3 regions of the Listeria sp. MAN/IMW/UF555 genome follow, and region 1 is predicted to be linked to each of the others. Evidence: riboswitches for the same ligand, from Rfam matches in the RefSeq annotation. Region 1 holds a riboswitch; each other region holds the start of a gene.
What was found. Region 1 has a riboswitch for S-adenosylmethionine ahead of AC4PG8_RS12385 (methionine ABC transporter ATP-binding protein). Riboswitches for the same ligand answer to the same signal wherever they lie in the genome.

Region 1 (3,669 bases):
GCATCTTTCGAAGGATTTAAGCCTTGGTCTACAACAAAGTTTGAGTTAATAGCGACAACATCGCCTTCTTCATTATTATATGCAGTCATCAAGTAAGCTGGGTCAAAATCATATTTGAATTTCAAGTTTTTCGGATTGTCTTTAATATCGTCAAATGTTGCATCTTGTGGTTTCACGCCATCTTTAAGCGTTAAAAGTCCATTATCTACAAAAATCCCAATAACACGCGGCCAGTCAGATTTTGAGTTAGAAAGTAAAACTTGCGCGCCGTCTTTTAAATCTTTAATATCTTTTACTTTTTTAGAATAAATGCCCATTGGTTCGATGTGAATAGCACCGACATCAGCAAATTTGTAACCTTTTTCTTTTTCTTCTAATTCAAGATATGGTTTATGTTGGAAGTAGTTAGCATCTAAATCGCCTTCTTCTAGGGCTTTATTAGGCATAACGTAGTCTGTATATTTAACAATTTTCAAGTCAATCCCTTTATCTTTCAGGATTGGTTTTGCTTGTTCTAAGATTTGAGCATGGGGTGTATTTGACGCACCCACTACCAATTTATTATCGTCTTTACTAGATGAAGCTTTATCTGAGGAGCCACCGCAAGCTGTAAGTACTAAAACTAAACTTAATGTGAAAATTAAACCAAGAACCTTTTTCATGAAATTCTCTCCTTTTTTGCGGGGATTCCGCGTTTTTTTATATAAATTTCTTCATATACATTGATTAGCGTTTATCGGTTCGTTTTGTTAGGAAGTCGCCGATAAATTGGAAAATAAAGACGATGATTAAAATAATAATTGTCGCAAGTACCGTTACATCAGGTTGTCCACGTTGGAATCCTTCAAGATAAGCTGTATTTCCAAGCCCACCTGCACCAATGACGCCGGCCATCGCTGTGAATCCAACAAGTGAAATTGCTGTCACTGTAATACCAGAAATAATCGCTGGTAAGGCTTCTGGGATGAGCACTTTACCAATAATAGTAAACATATTCGCGCCCATGGATTTAGCGGCTTCAATAACGCCTTTGTCTACTTCGCGAAAAGCAATTTCTACCATCCGACCATAGAACGGAGCTGCTGAGATAATTAAAGCTGGAAGTGCTGCTTTCGGTCCAATTACGGTTCCGACTAACGATTTTGTCATCGGTAAAAGTAACACGATTAAAATAATAAAAGGAATGGAACGGAACACATTAACAAGGATTGCTGTGATCCAGTATAAAATGCGCGCTCCGGCATGTTTTTTATTATTGGTTAAAAATAGTAATAATCCTAGCACGATTCCTAGTAAAAAAACTGCAAATAATGAAGTAAGTGTCATATATAGCGTTTCTTGTGTGGCAACCCACATCATTTGAAAATCAACATTTGGAAATAACTCTTGTAATTTCGTCATCGTTCTAACACTTCCGTTTCTACTTTAAGTTGACGTAGCTGTGTTAGACTGGCTTCTATCGCTTCTTCTGTGCCTAGAACTTGGACATACAATGTTCCGTATGCGCCGTTTTGCGTTTGAGTTAAGTTCCCATGAAGGACATTTAGCAAGACATCATTTTCTTTTGCTACTTGAGAGATAACTGGTTGAGTTGCATTTTCACTCATGAAGAGTAGTTTAACGATTTTACCTTCTGCGTAATTATCGAGTAATAGATGGATTAGTTCTTCCGTTTCGTCTGAATCAGTTACTTGGCGGACGAAGCGCTGCGTTACTTTTTCTTTAGGATGGCGGAAAACGTCTAGTACGTCACCGAGTTCAGCAACTTTCCCGTTTTCCATGACTGCCACGCGATTACAGATTTTACGGATAACGTGCATTTCGTGGGTGATAACGATGATAGTTAGGTTGAGGCGTTTATTTATGTCTAGCAGTAATTCTAAAACTTCATCGGTTGTTTGTGGATCTAGTGCGGATGTAGCTTCATCACAAAGCAATACTTTAGGATTATTCGCGAGCGCTCTTGCAATACCTACGCGCTGTTTTTGCCCACCACTTAGTTCAGCTGGATAGGCGTTTTCTTTTCCTTCTAAGCCAACGAGTCGGATTAGTTCATTGACCCGAAAACGTCTTTTCTCACCGCGAACACCAGCAATTTCTAATGGAAACGCGATATTTTCTGCAACAGTTCTTGACCATAATAAATTAAAATGTTGAAATATCATTCCGATTTGTTGGCGCGCTTTTCTTAATTTACTACCACGAATTTGGCTAATTAGTAGGTTATCTACTTCAACAGATCCTTCAGTTGGTAGTTCTAATCCATTGAACATTCGGATTAGTGTACTTTTACCAGCCCCTGAATAACCAACTACTCCGAAAATCTCACCTTGTTCAATTTCTAAATCGACATGGTCGACTGCGAGAACTTTGTTATTTCTGGACGTATATTCTTTTACGACGTTCTGTAACGTAATCATCTCTATCACCTTTTCTACATTCTGATATACAAAAAAGCCTTCCTGCTAATGAGCAGAAAGGCAGCATTTTTTCAAATGGGCTAACTTCCTTCTCATCTTTCAGAACAAATCGTTGTTCTGCATGACTTAGCACCTTAAACACATAATGAATTATTGTTTAGGTTGCTGGGTTTCACAGGGCATTTCCCTCCACCACTCTGGATAAGATTTCTACATATTATTATATCACTTCATTTGTGACTATAGTGACGTTTCTTGTTTTTTCATATTACCTTTTCCGTCACACTTTGTCAATAACTTTTTTATTTATACGCATCTATTTGTAATTTACTTCACTAATAATATTATTTTCTCCCGAATGTTCCTGGCTAGCTAACTGAGAGGCTATTTTAATCTGAGCTCTATTTTGATATTTAAGTTCGCTACTATTGACTTGAATTATGTACATAAATACCGCAATGACTGTGATACAAGCAACAACAATTAAAACAATATGTTTTTTCATTTTTCTCTCCTCCGTGATTTATATTCTACTGAAAGAACATAAATCACAAGGAAAGAAACATTTAAGAATTTTTAAAGATTAAATGAGCGGCAATTTGACGATAAAACTTGTTTTGCGATGTTTGCTTTCTGCGGTAACAATTCCGCCGTGTTTTTCAACGATAGACTTAGCAATTGCAAGGCCTAAACCAGTCCCCGTTGTTGTCCGGTTTTTATCTACTTTATAAAAACGTTCAAATAAATAAGGCAAATCAACGGTTGGAATCTCTTCACCGTAATTAGTGACCCGCACAACAGCCATATGATCTTCTTTTTTCGCGCTTACATCAATTTGTTTATTTCCTTCTCCGTATCTAAGCGCATTGGAAAATAAATTCTCAAACAAACGCATAATTTGGTTACCATCGCCACCAATGATGAGTTTATTGGCATCAAAATGTTCGATTATCTGCATATTTCGTTCTGCAGCTCGTCCGTCATATTCTGCTACTAATTGTCTGAGTAATTCAATGATGTCTAGTTCGTCTTTTTTCAATTGGTAATCAACACTATCAAGCCTAGTATAAGAGAATAAATCATCAATCAGTTTATGCAGATGACGCGCTTTTCCGTAAACAAGTTCCGTATAATAACGCAGCTCAATCTCATCACGATAACGATCCTCATGAATATAACTTAAATATCCTAAAATCGACGTTAAAGGCGTCCGCAAATCATGTGAGACATTCGTAATCAAGTCATTCCT
Region 2 (3,669 bases), on a different contig from region 1:
GTCTTGACTGGCCGACTGCATTTTTGACTGGGATGGTACCATTTATTATTCCTGGTATTATTAAAGCGGTGTTCGCTGCTTTATTAGGTATTCTCATTCGTGATCGTCTAATTAAAGCAAAATTACTTAGAGCATCATAAGTCCCATTAATACACATTTCGACTCATCTCCTATATAATGATAATGATTAACACTGAGAAAAGGGGACTCGGTATATGTCATTACTGAATGAGGAAAATAATTTTTACAACGTAGATTTACTCGACTTGTTAAAAGATTCAAATGAAGCGGTTCTTCCATATAAGAGAATTCGTTTTAGACGCAACCAAAAAATCTTAACAGAAGGCGCGGAAACAACTTACTTTTATATTATTGAAGACGGGGTCGTTTCGATGAGTAAAAATACGTGTAAAGAAGATAGTATTATTAGCTTCTTAGGTAAACAAGATTCTATCGGTCCGCTTACATTACTTGGAGGAGCCAAATCACCTGCAAACTATACGTCTATTAGTGAAGTTAGTGTTTATCAATTTGAACGTAAATATGTTTTGAATAAACTCTTAAGCTCACCAGATGTATTTTGGCAAATGAATGCACTTATGCAAAGTATGGTTACACCTATGTTAGAACGGGAAGGTTACGTTAATTTACCTTCTAGCGAGAAAGTTTTAGCGGGATTAATTGCTTGTGGGGAGAGATTTGGAAGAATCGAGTCGGATGGTTCTTGTTTGATTCCCTATTATTTCACCCAAAAAATCTTGGGAAATTATCTAAATTTAGCTCGAGCTTACGTTGCAACTAACCTGCGAAAGCTAGAAGAAGATGGAATTATTGCGCTTTCGCCAAAACCTTGGCGTGTTAATAATTTCGAGATTCATAAGCAAAAACTAAAAGAAAATCACGAACCTTACATATGAGTGTAAAATGAATACTTTTTTTCTAATAGTATTTCGTAAAAATATGCATAATGAAAAGAAGCTATCTTAGTTAGATAGCTTCTTTTTTATTAACTATTTTTACCAATAAAGAAGAATGTCGCGATTGCGCCGATACCTTGAACGATGAAGAATGTTGCTACAACAATTATTGCTCCAATCACAGAAACAATTGGATTAAACAGAGCGATAAATCCTACAACGATACCAATAAGACCAATGGTTAAAATCCAACCCCAACCTTGTATATTGTTTTGCTTGGCTGTAAATGCACCAACAGTACGCATGATACCAGCGAATAATACCCACATGCTAAAAAGTAATACAATTATTTCTGGTCCAGCAAATTCATTAAATAATAACAAGAAACCTAGTAAGATGGATAAAATCCCGTCAGCTAGTACCCAACCAGAAACATTTTGTGATTTTCTGTCTGAAAAGTAAGAGAATGTGTGGAAAATACCAGAAATCAGTAATAAGAAACTAAGCATAAAAGCTGATGTTAATAATGAAATAGCCGGATGGAATAAGAACCAAATTCCAAGTACAATCATCGCAATCCCTGCTAATAAAACAAGAATACGTGTAAATGTCTTCATTTTTATTTCAACTCCCCTTTATTTGTGCTAATCTAACCCCACTTTTAATGAAATATAATTAGTCTTAACTATAATAGCCTAAAAAATGGATTTTAAAACCTTTTTAAAATGAAATATTAGTCTAAAAAACAGCTTTGTCACAAAAATTCCACACACAAGTGCTATTTTTGGACTTTTTAAATACTTAGTTGACAATTTGTTTCATCCAGCGTAATATATAACTTAATTTAATAGTATTTTCTTATCACGAAAGGTGGAGGGACTGGCCCTTTGAAGCCTTAGCAACCGGAATTTATTTTCACGGTGCTAATTCCAGCAGTATATTCTGAAAGATAAGTCGGAAATCCAAGTTTAGGAAACTCTATCCTCTCTGGCGGCTTATATACTGCTAGGGAGGTTTTTTGATGGAAATTACTGATAAATACATATTAAAGAGGAGTGGATTTTATGAGTAATGAGTATAAATTCGAAACAATTCAAGTACACGGCGGACATACACCGGACGGAGATACGCATTCTAGAGCTGTGCCAATTTATCAAACAACATCGTATACATTTGATAGCCCAGAACATGCCGCAGCCTTATTTGGTTTACAGGAAACCGGAAATATTTATACACGAATTATGAATCCTACTACAGCTGTTTTAGAAGAACGGTTAACTTTACTTGAAGGTGGCATTGGCGCTGTTGCAACGGCTTCAGGCATGGCCGCTATTACTTACTCGATTTTAAATATTGCTGGTTCCGGAGATCATATCGTCGCAGCGGCAACACTTTATGGTGGCACACACACTCTTTTCTCGCATACATTTAAAACGTTTGGCATTGATGTTACTTTTGTCGACCCTAACGAACCTGAAAATTTTGAAAAAGCAATTAAAGAAAATACGAAAGCCGTATTCATTGAAACGATTGGGAATCCTGATATTAATATTATTGATATTGAAAAAGTAGCTGAGATAGCGCACGCATCTGATGTCCCGCTAATTGTTGATAATACTTTTGCGACCGCTTATTTAAATCGCCCATTTGATTTTGGCGCAGATATTGTCGTTTACTCGGCAACGAAATTTATCGGTGGTCACGGGGTTGCGATTGGTGGCGCTGTTATTGACTCTGGTAAATTTAACTGGGCAAATGGGAAGTTTCCAAAACTCGTTGTACCTGATGATAGTTATAACGGGCTGTCTTATACAAATGACGTTGGTGCAGCGGCCTATATTACCAAGCTCCGTGTCTCGCTCCTTCGTGACACTGGTGCCGCACTTTCCCCGTTCAACGCCTTCTTGCTCATTTTAGGGCTAGAAACATTATCTTTACGACTTGAGCAACACGTGAAAAATGCGAAACAAGTAGCGAATTTCTTAAATGACCATCCAAAAGTTGCTTGGGTTAATTATCCTGGCTTAAAAGACAACAAATACCACGATTTAGCCCAAAAATATTTACCAAAAGGACCTGGTTCCATTTTCACTTTTGGCGTTAAGGGTGGTTACGCGGCTGGGAAAAAGGTTATCGAATCTGTGGAGTTATTCTCACATCTAGCAAATGTGGGTGATGCCAAGTCGCTTATAATCCACCCAGCATCAACGACTCATCAACAACTAAGCGAAGAACAACAATTAACAGCTGGCGTTAAACCAGAATCCATCCGTCTTTCTATCGGAATCGAAAATGCGGATGATATTATTCAAGATTTAACGAAAGCACTAGAGCAAATTTAGGAGGAAGTGAAGAGAAGTGACCTTACAGCAAAAAGAACTATTTCAAAAAAGTCCTCTTCTACTTGAAAACGGGGAAACATTAAGTCCGGTTTTAGTTGGCTATGAAACGTATGGGACACTTTCTGCCTCACGCGATAATTGTATTTTGTTAGAACATGCGCTCACTGGGACGGCACATGCGGCGAAACATTTTGAAGATGACGCCCCTGGTTGGTGGGATGATTATATTGGTCCGGGGAAAACGATTGATACAGACAAATATTTCCTTGTTTGTACGAATGTATTTGGTGGTTGTAGTGGAACGACTGGCCCCTCCTCGATTAATCCAAAAACAGGCGAGCCTTTCCGGTTACAATTTCCCGGATTTTCAATTAAAGATATTATTAAAGTGCAGCGTGAACTTTTGGAGC
Region 3 (3,669 bases), on a different contig from region 1:
TCGCCACGTTTTGAAGCAACATATGCGTCTGGATGAATAATTAATGAACCAATTTCTAATTCACTGTTTTCTTCTTCCTCGGCAGCGTTTGAGCTTACTTGGCTATGACGGCGCAAGTTGGCTTTCACACGAGCGATTAATTCGCGGTTACTAAATGGTTTCGTAACGTAATCATCGGCACCAAGTTCAAGTCCGATAACTTTATCAATTTCGGAATCTTTTGCAGTTACCATAATTATTGGCATATCATACTTCTTACGTACTTCACGACATACCTCAATACCATCACGACCTGGAAGCATAATGTCCAGTAAAATCAAATCTGGCTGAACTTCTTCTACAAGTTCTAACGCTTCATCGCCATCATAGGCGCAATATACATCAAAGCCTTCTTTATTTAGATTAAACTTAACTATATCCGCAATCGGTTTTTCGTCATCTACTACAAGAATTTTCTTTTCTGCCATTTTTTTACAGTCCTCTCATTCCTGGATTTCGCCGGCTTTAACCGGGACAGATACTTTTTATTTAATGCAAAAAAATCTCACTAAATACTTTAAATTCCGGCCTGTCTTCATAAAACAACATGCTAAGAATAGACTTACTAATCAATTATAACACATACAGTTAATTATCTGAATTATTACAAGCTATTTTCTCTTAAAATCACATAATCTCTTAATTTTGTGCCACTTTATCAAATAAATGTAGCTTGGAAATTCGCGCCACTGCCTCTTCTAATCGTTTTTCATCCATTAAAAGTCCTACGCGTACATAACCCTCACCGAAAGTTCCGAAACCACTTCCGTCAGCAACAGCTACACTAACCTCATTTAATAAGTAATCCGCGAATTCACTACTTGTAAACTCTTTTGGAACGGGCATCCATGCAAAAAAAGAGCCCGCTGGAGCAATTGCTTCCCAACCAATTTTATCACAAGCAGCTATAAATGCATTTCTACGGCTTTCATAACGAGCATTTAATTCTTGTACACAAGTTTGATCGCCTGTGAGCGCCTCAATTGCAGCATCTTGAATACCTGGGAATAAACTTACATACATATGATCTTGAATGAGGTTGATTGCTTCGACAACGTCTTTATTCCCAACAGCAAATCCTACGCGCCAGCCAGCCATATTGTATGTTTTCGAAAGCGTATAAAGTTCGATTCCAATCTCTTTTGCTCCTGGAGTTTCTAAAAAGCTAATCGGTTTCTTCCCATCAAAACCAATACCACCATAAGCAAAATCATGTGCAATCGTGATATTGTTTTCTTTAGCAAAAGCAACCGTTTCTTCAAAAAAGTGAGTCGTAGCAACCGCGCCAGTGGGGTTATTTGGATAATTTAAATACATCAACTCCGCTTTTTTCGCAATTTCTTCAGGAATTTTATTAAAATCTGGTAAAAAGTTATTTTCAGCAATAAGTGGCATTGTTTCGAACTGAACTTCTCCTAAAACGGCTCCTGATAAATAATCTGGGTAGCCCGGATCTGGTAAAAGCATTACGTCACCTGGATCCATTAAACACATTGGCAGTTCAACAAGCCCTGTTTTCGTCCCAAATAAAATGGCTACTTCTGTATTTGGATCGATGGTTACATTATATTCACGCGCATAAAAATCAGCCGCGGCTTGTTTAAGTTCCTGTTTTCCACGAAACAACGAATATTTATGATTGATTGGATTTTCTGAAGCTGTTTTCATTGCTTCCACGATATGCTTGGGTGTTGGCTGGTCTGGATTTCCTTGACCTAGATTAATCACGTCATGACCTTCTTCCACTTTCTTTCCCACTTTTTCTACAAGGCTAGAAAAAAATTGATCTGGTAAATTTTGCAAGCGTTTGGAAATTTTCATTTGGCACCCGTCCTTTTCAAGTTTCATTGATTAAAATAGTAAAGTTTTCTGAAGTATTTGTCCAGTATGATTTTTTTTAAACTTAAAAAAGCATTGACAAATTATCTTAAAATGCGTATATTTTTAACTAACAGGTTTTTCTAAAATATTTTCTCTTATCGAGAGCGGCAGAGGGACTGGCCCGATGAAGCCCGGCAACCTAACTTTATTTAAGCGTAAAGTGAAGGTGCTAATTCCAGCAAAATGGTGTATTCCGTTTTGGTAGATGAGAGGAGCTGGATATGTTCGACTTTCCACTTCTCTATTCTAAATAGAGAAGTTTTTTTATTGCTTTCATGAATAAATCTGGATAAATAATCAACATACTAGGGAGGAAAAAAAGATGAGAAAATTAACAAAAGGGTTAGGAATTTTACTTGCATCAAGCCTTATTCTAGGTTTAGCAGCATGTGGAGGCGGAAGTGACGATAAAGCCTTAAGCACAAAAGAAATCACCATTGGAACAACAGCAGGACCTCACCAACAAATCGCTGAAGAAGTTCAAAAATTAGCGAAAAAAGACGGCCTTGAAATCAAAATCAAAACTTTTGATGATTATAATACACCAAATACAGCTTTAAACGACGGTGACCTCGATGCGAATAACTACCAAACAATCCCGTTCTTAGAGCAACAAAAGAAAGATAAAGGCTACAAATTAGACGTTGCTTTTAAAACAGTAGCATTCCCAATGGGTGTTTACTCCAACGATATTAAAGACTTAAAAGATCTTAAAAAAGGCGACAAAATTGCCGTTCCAAACGATCCAAGTAACGAATACCGTGGTTTAAAACTATTTGAAGATGCTGGCATTATTAAATTAAAAGATGGCGTGGAAGAAAAAGCAACAAAAAAAGACATTGCTGAAAACCCACTTGACCTTGAAATCGTTGAACTTGAAGCTTCTCAAATCCCTGCACAATTAGATGAAGTTGCAGCAGCAGCTATCAATACTAACTTCGCAATGGGTGCTGGACTTTCTATTAATAAAGACGCAATTTACCATGAACCAACAAAAGACAATCCATATCCAAACGTATTTGTTATTCGTAGCGAAAACAAAGATGATGAAGTCGTTAAAACATTAGAAAAATACTACCATTCTGATGACGTAAAAGCATTTATTGAAAAAGAATTTAATGGGTCTGTAGTACCTGCATTCTAGGGAGTTGTTTTATTTTGATCGAATTACATCAAGTTTCAAAGTCATTTAATGTAAATGGAAAAACCGTAGAAGCCGTCAAAAATGTTTCTATTACAGTCGAAAAAGGAGAAATTTTCGGTGTCGTTGGTTACAGTGGCGCCGGAAAAAGTACGCTCGTTCGTTGCATCAACTTGCTTGAACGTCCTGATGCCGGCCAAGTTTTAATTGACGGGAAGAATTTGTCTACCCTCTCAAGTAAAGAACTTCGTGTCGCTCGTCGGAAAATTGGTATGATTTTCCAAGGATATAACTTACTTAAAACCGCAACTGTCTATGATAACATTGCCAAACCGTTAAAATTAGAAGGTGTTCCAAAAGACGAAATCGAGATTCGCGTAAATAAATACTTGTCGATTGTTGGCTTAGAGGATAAAAGAAGCAATTATCCAAGTCAGCTTTCTGGCGGTCAAAAACAACGTGTTGCGATTGCTCGTGCTCTTGCGCATGAACCAGAAATTCTTTTAAGCGATGAAGCGACAAGTGCTTTGGATCCTGAAACAACAGAAGCAATTTTGCAGTTGTTACTTAAGATTAACGCTGAGCTTGGCATTACGATTTTCTTAATT

Region 2: linked by a shared signal. The riboswitch ahead of AC4PG8_RS05270 (O-acetylhomoserine aminocarboxypropyltransferase/cysteine synthase family protein) and the one ahead of AC4PG8_RS12385 (methionine ABC transporter ATP-binding protein) in region 1 are both predicted to bind S-adenosylmethionine.
Region 3: linked by a shared signal. The riboswitch ahead of AC4PG8_RS06835 (MetQ/NlpA family ABC transporter substrate-binding protein) and the one ahead of AC4PG8_RS12385 (methionine ABC transporter ATP-binding protein) in region 1 are both predicted to bind S-adenosylmethionine.

Annotation. Positions count from the first base shown of each region.
Region 1 covers NZ_JBZWZS010000004.1:44,021-47,689, forward strand. The annotation lists gene AC4PG8_RS12375 (MetQ/NlpA family ABC transporter substrate-binding protein) at 1-662, opposite strand, end outside; gene AC4PG8_RS12380 (methionine ABC transporter permease) at 727-1,401, opposite strand; gene AC4PG8_RS12385 (methionine ABC transporter ATP-binding protein) at 1,398-2,420, opposite strand; SAM riboswitch class I at 2,510-2,628, opposite strand; gene AC4PG8_RS12390 (hypothetical protein) at 2,737-2,925, opposite strand; gene cesK (histidine kinase CesK) at 3,004-3,669, opposite strand, start outside.
Region 2 covers NZ_JBZWZS010000001.1:1,038,759-1,042,427, forward strand. The annotation lists gene AC4PG8_RS05255 (biotin transporter BioY) at 1-140, shown strand, start outside; gene AC4PG8_RS05260 (Crp/Fnr family transcriptional regulator) at 216-917, shown strand; gene AC4PG8_RS05265 (HdeD family acid-resistance protein) at 1,007-1,534, opposite strand; SAM riboswitch class I at 1,773-1,873, shown strand; gene AC4PG8_RS05270 (O-acetylhomoserine aminocarboxypropyltransferase/cysteine synthase family protein) at 1,982-3,259, shown strand; gene metX (homoserine O-acetyltransferase MetX) at 3,276-3,669, shown strand, end outside.
Region 3 covers NZ_JBZWZS010000001.1:1,366,356-1,370,024, forward strand. The annotation lists gene yycF (response regulator YycF) at 1-467, opposite strand, end outside; gene AC4PG8_RS06830 (pyridoxal phosphate-dependent aminotransferase) at 679-1,860, opposite strand; SAM riboswitch class I at 2,013-2,132, shown strand; gene AC4PG8_RS06835 (MetQ/NlpA family ABC transporter substrate-binding protein) at 2,243-3,064, shown strand; gene AC4PG8_RS06840 (methionine ABC transporter ATP-binding protein) at 3,079-3,669, shown strand, end outside.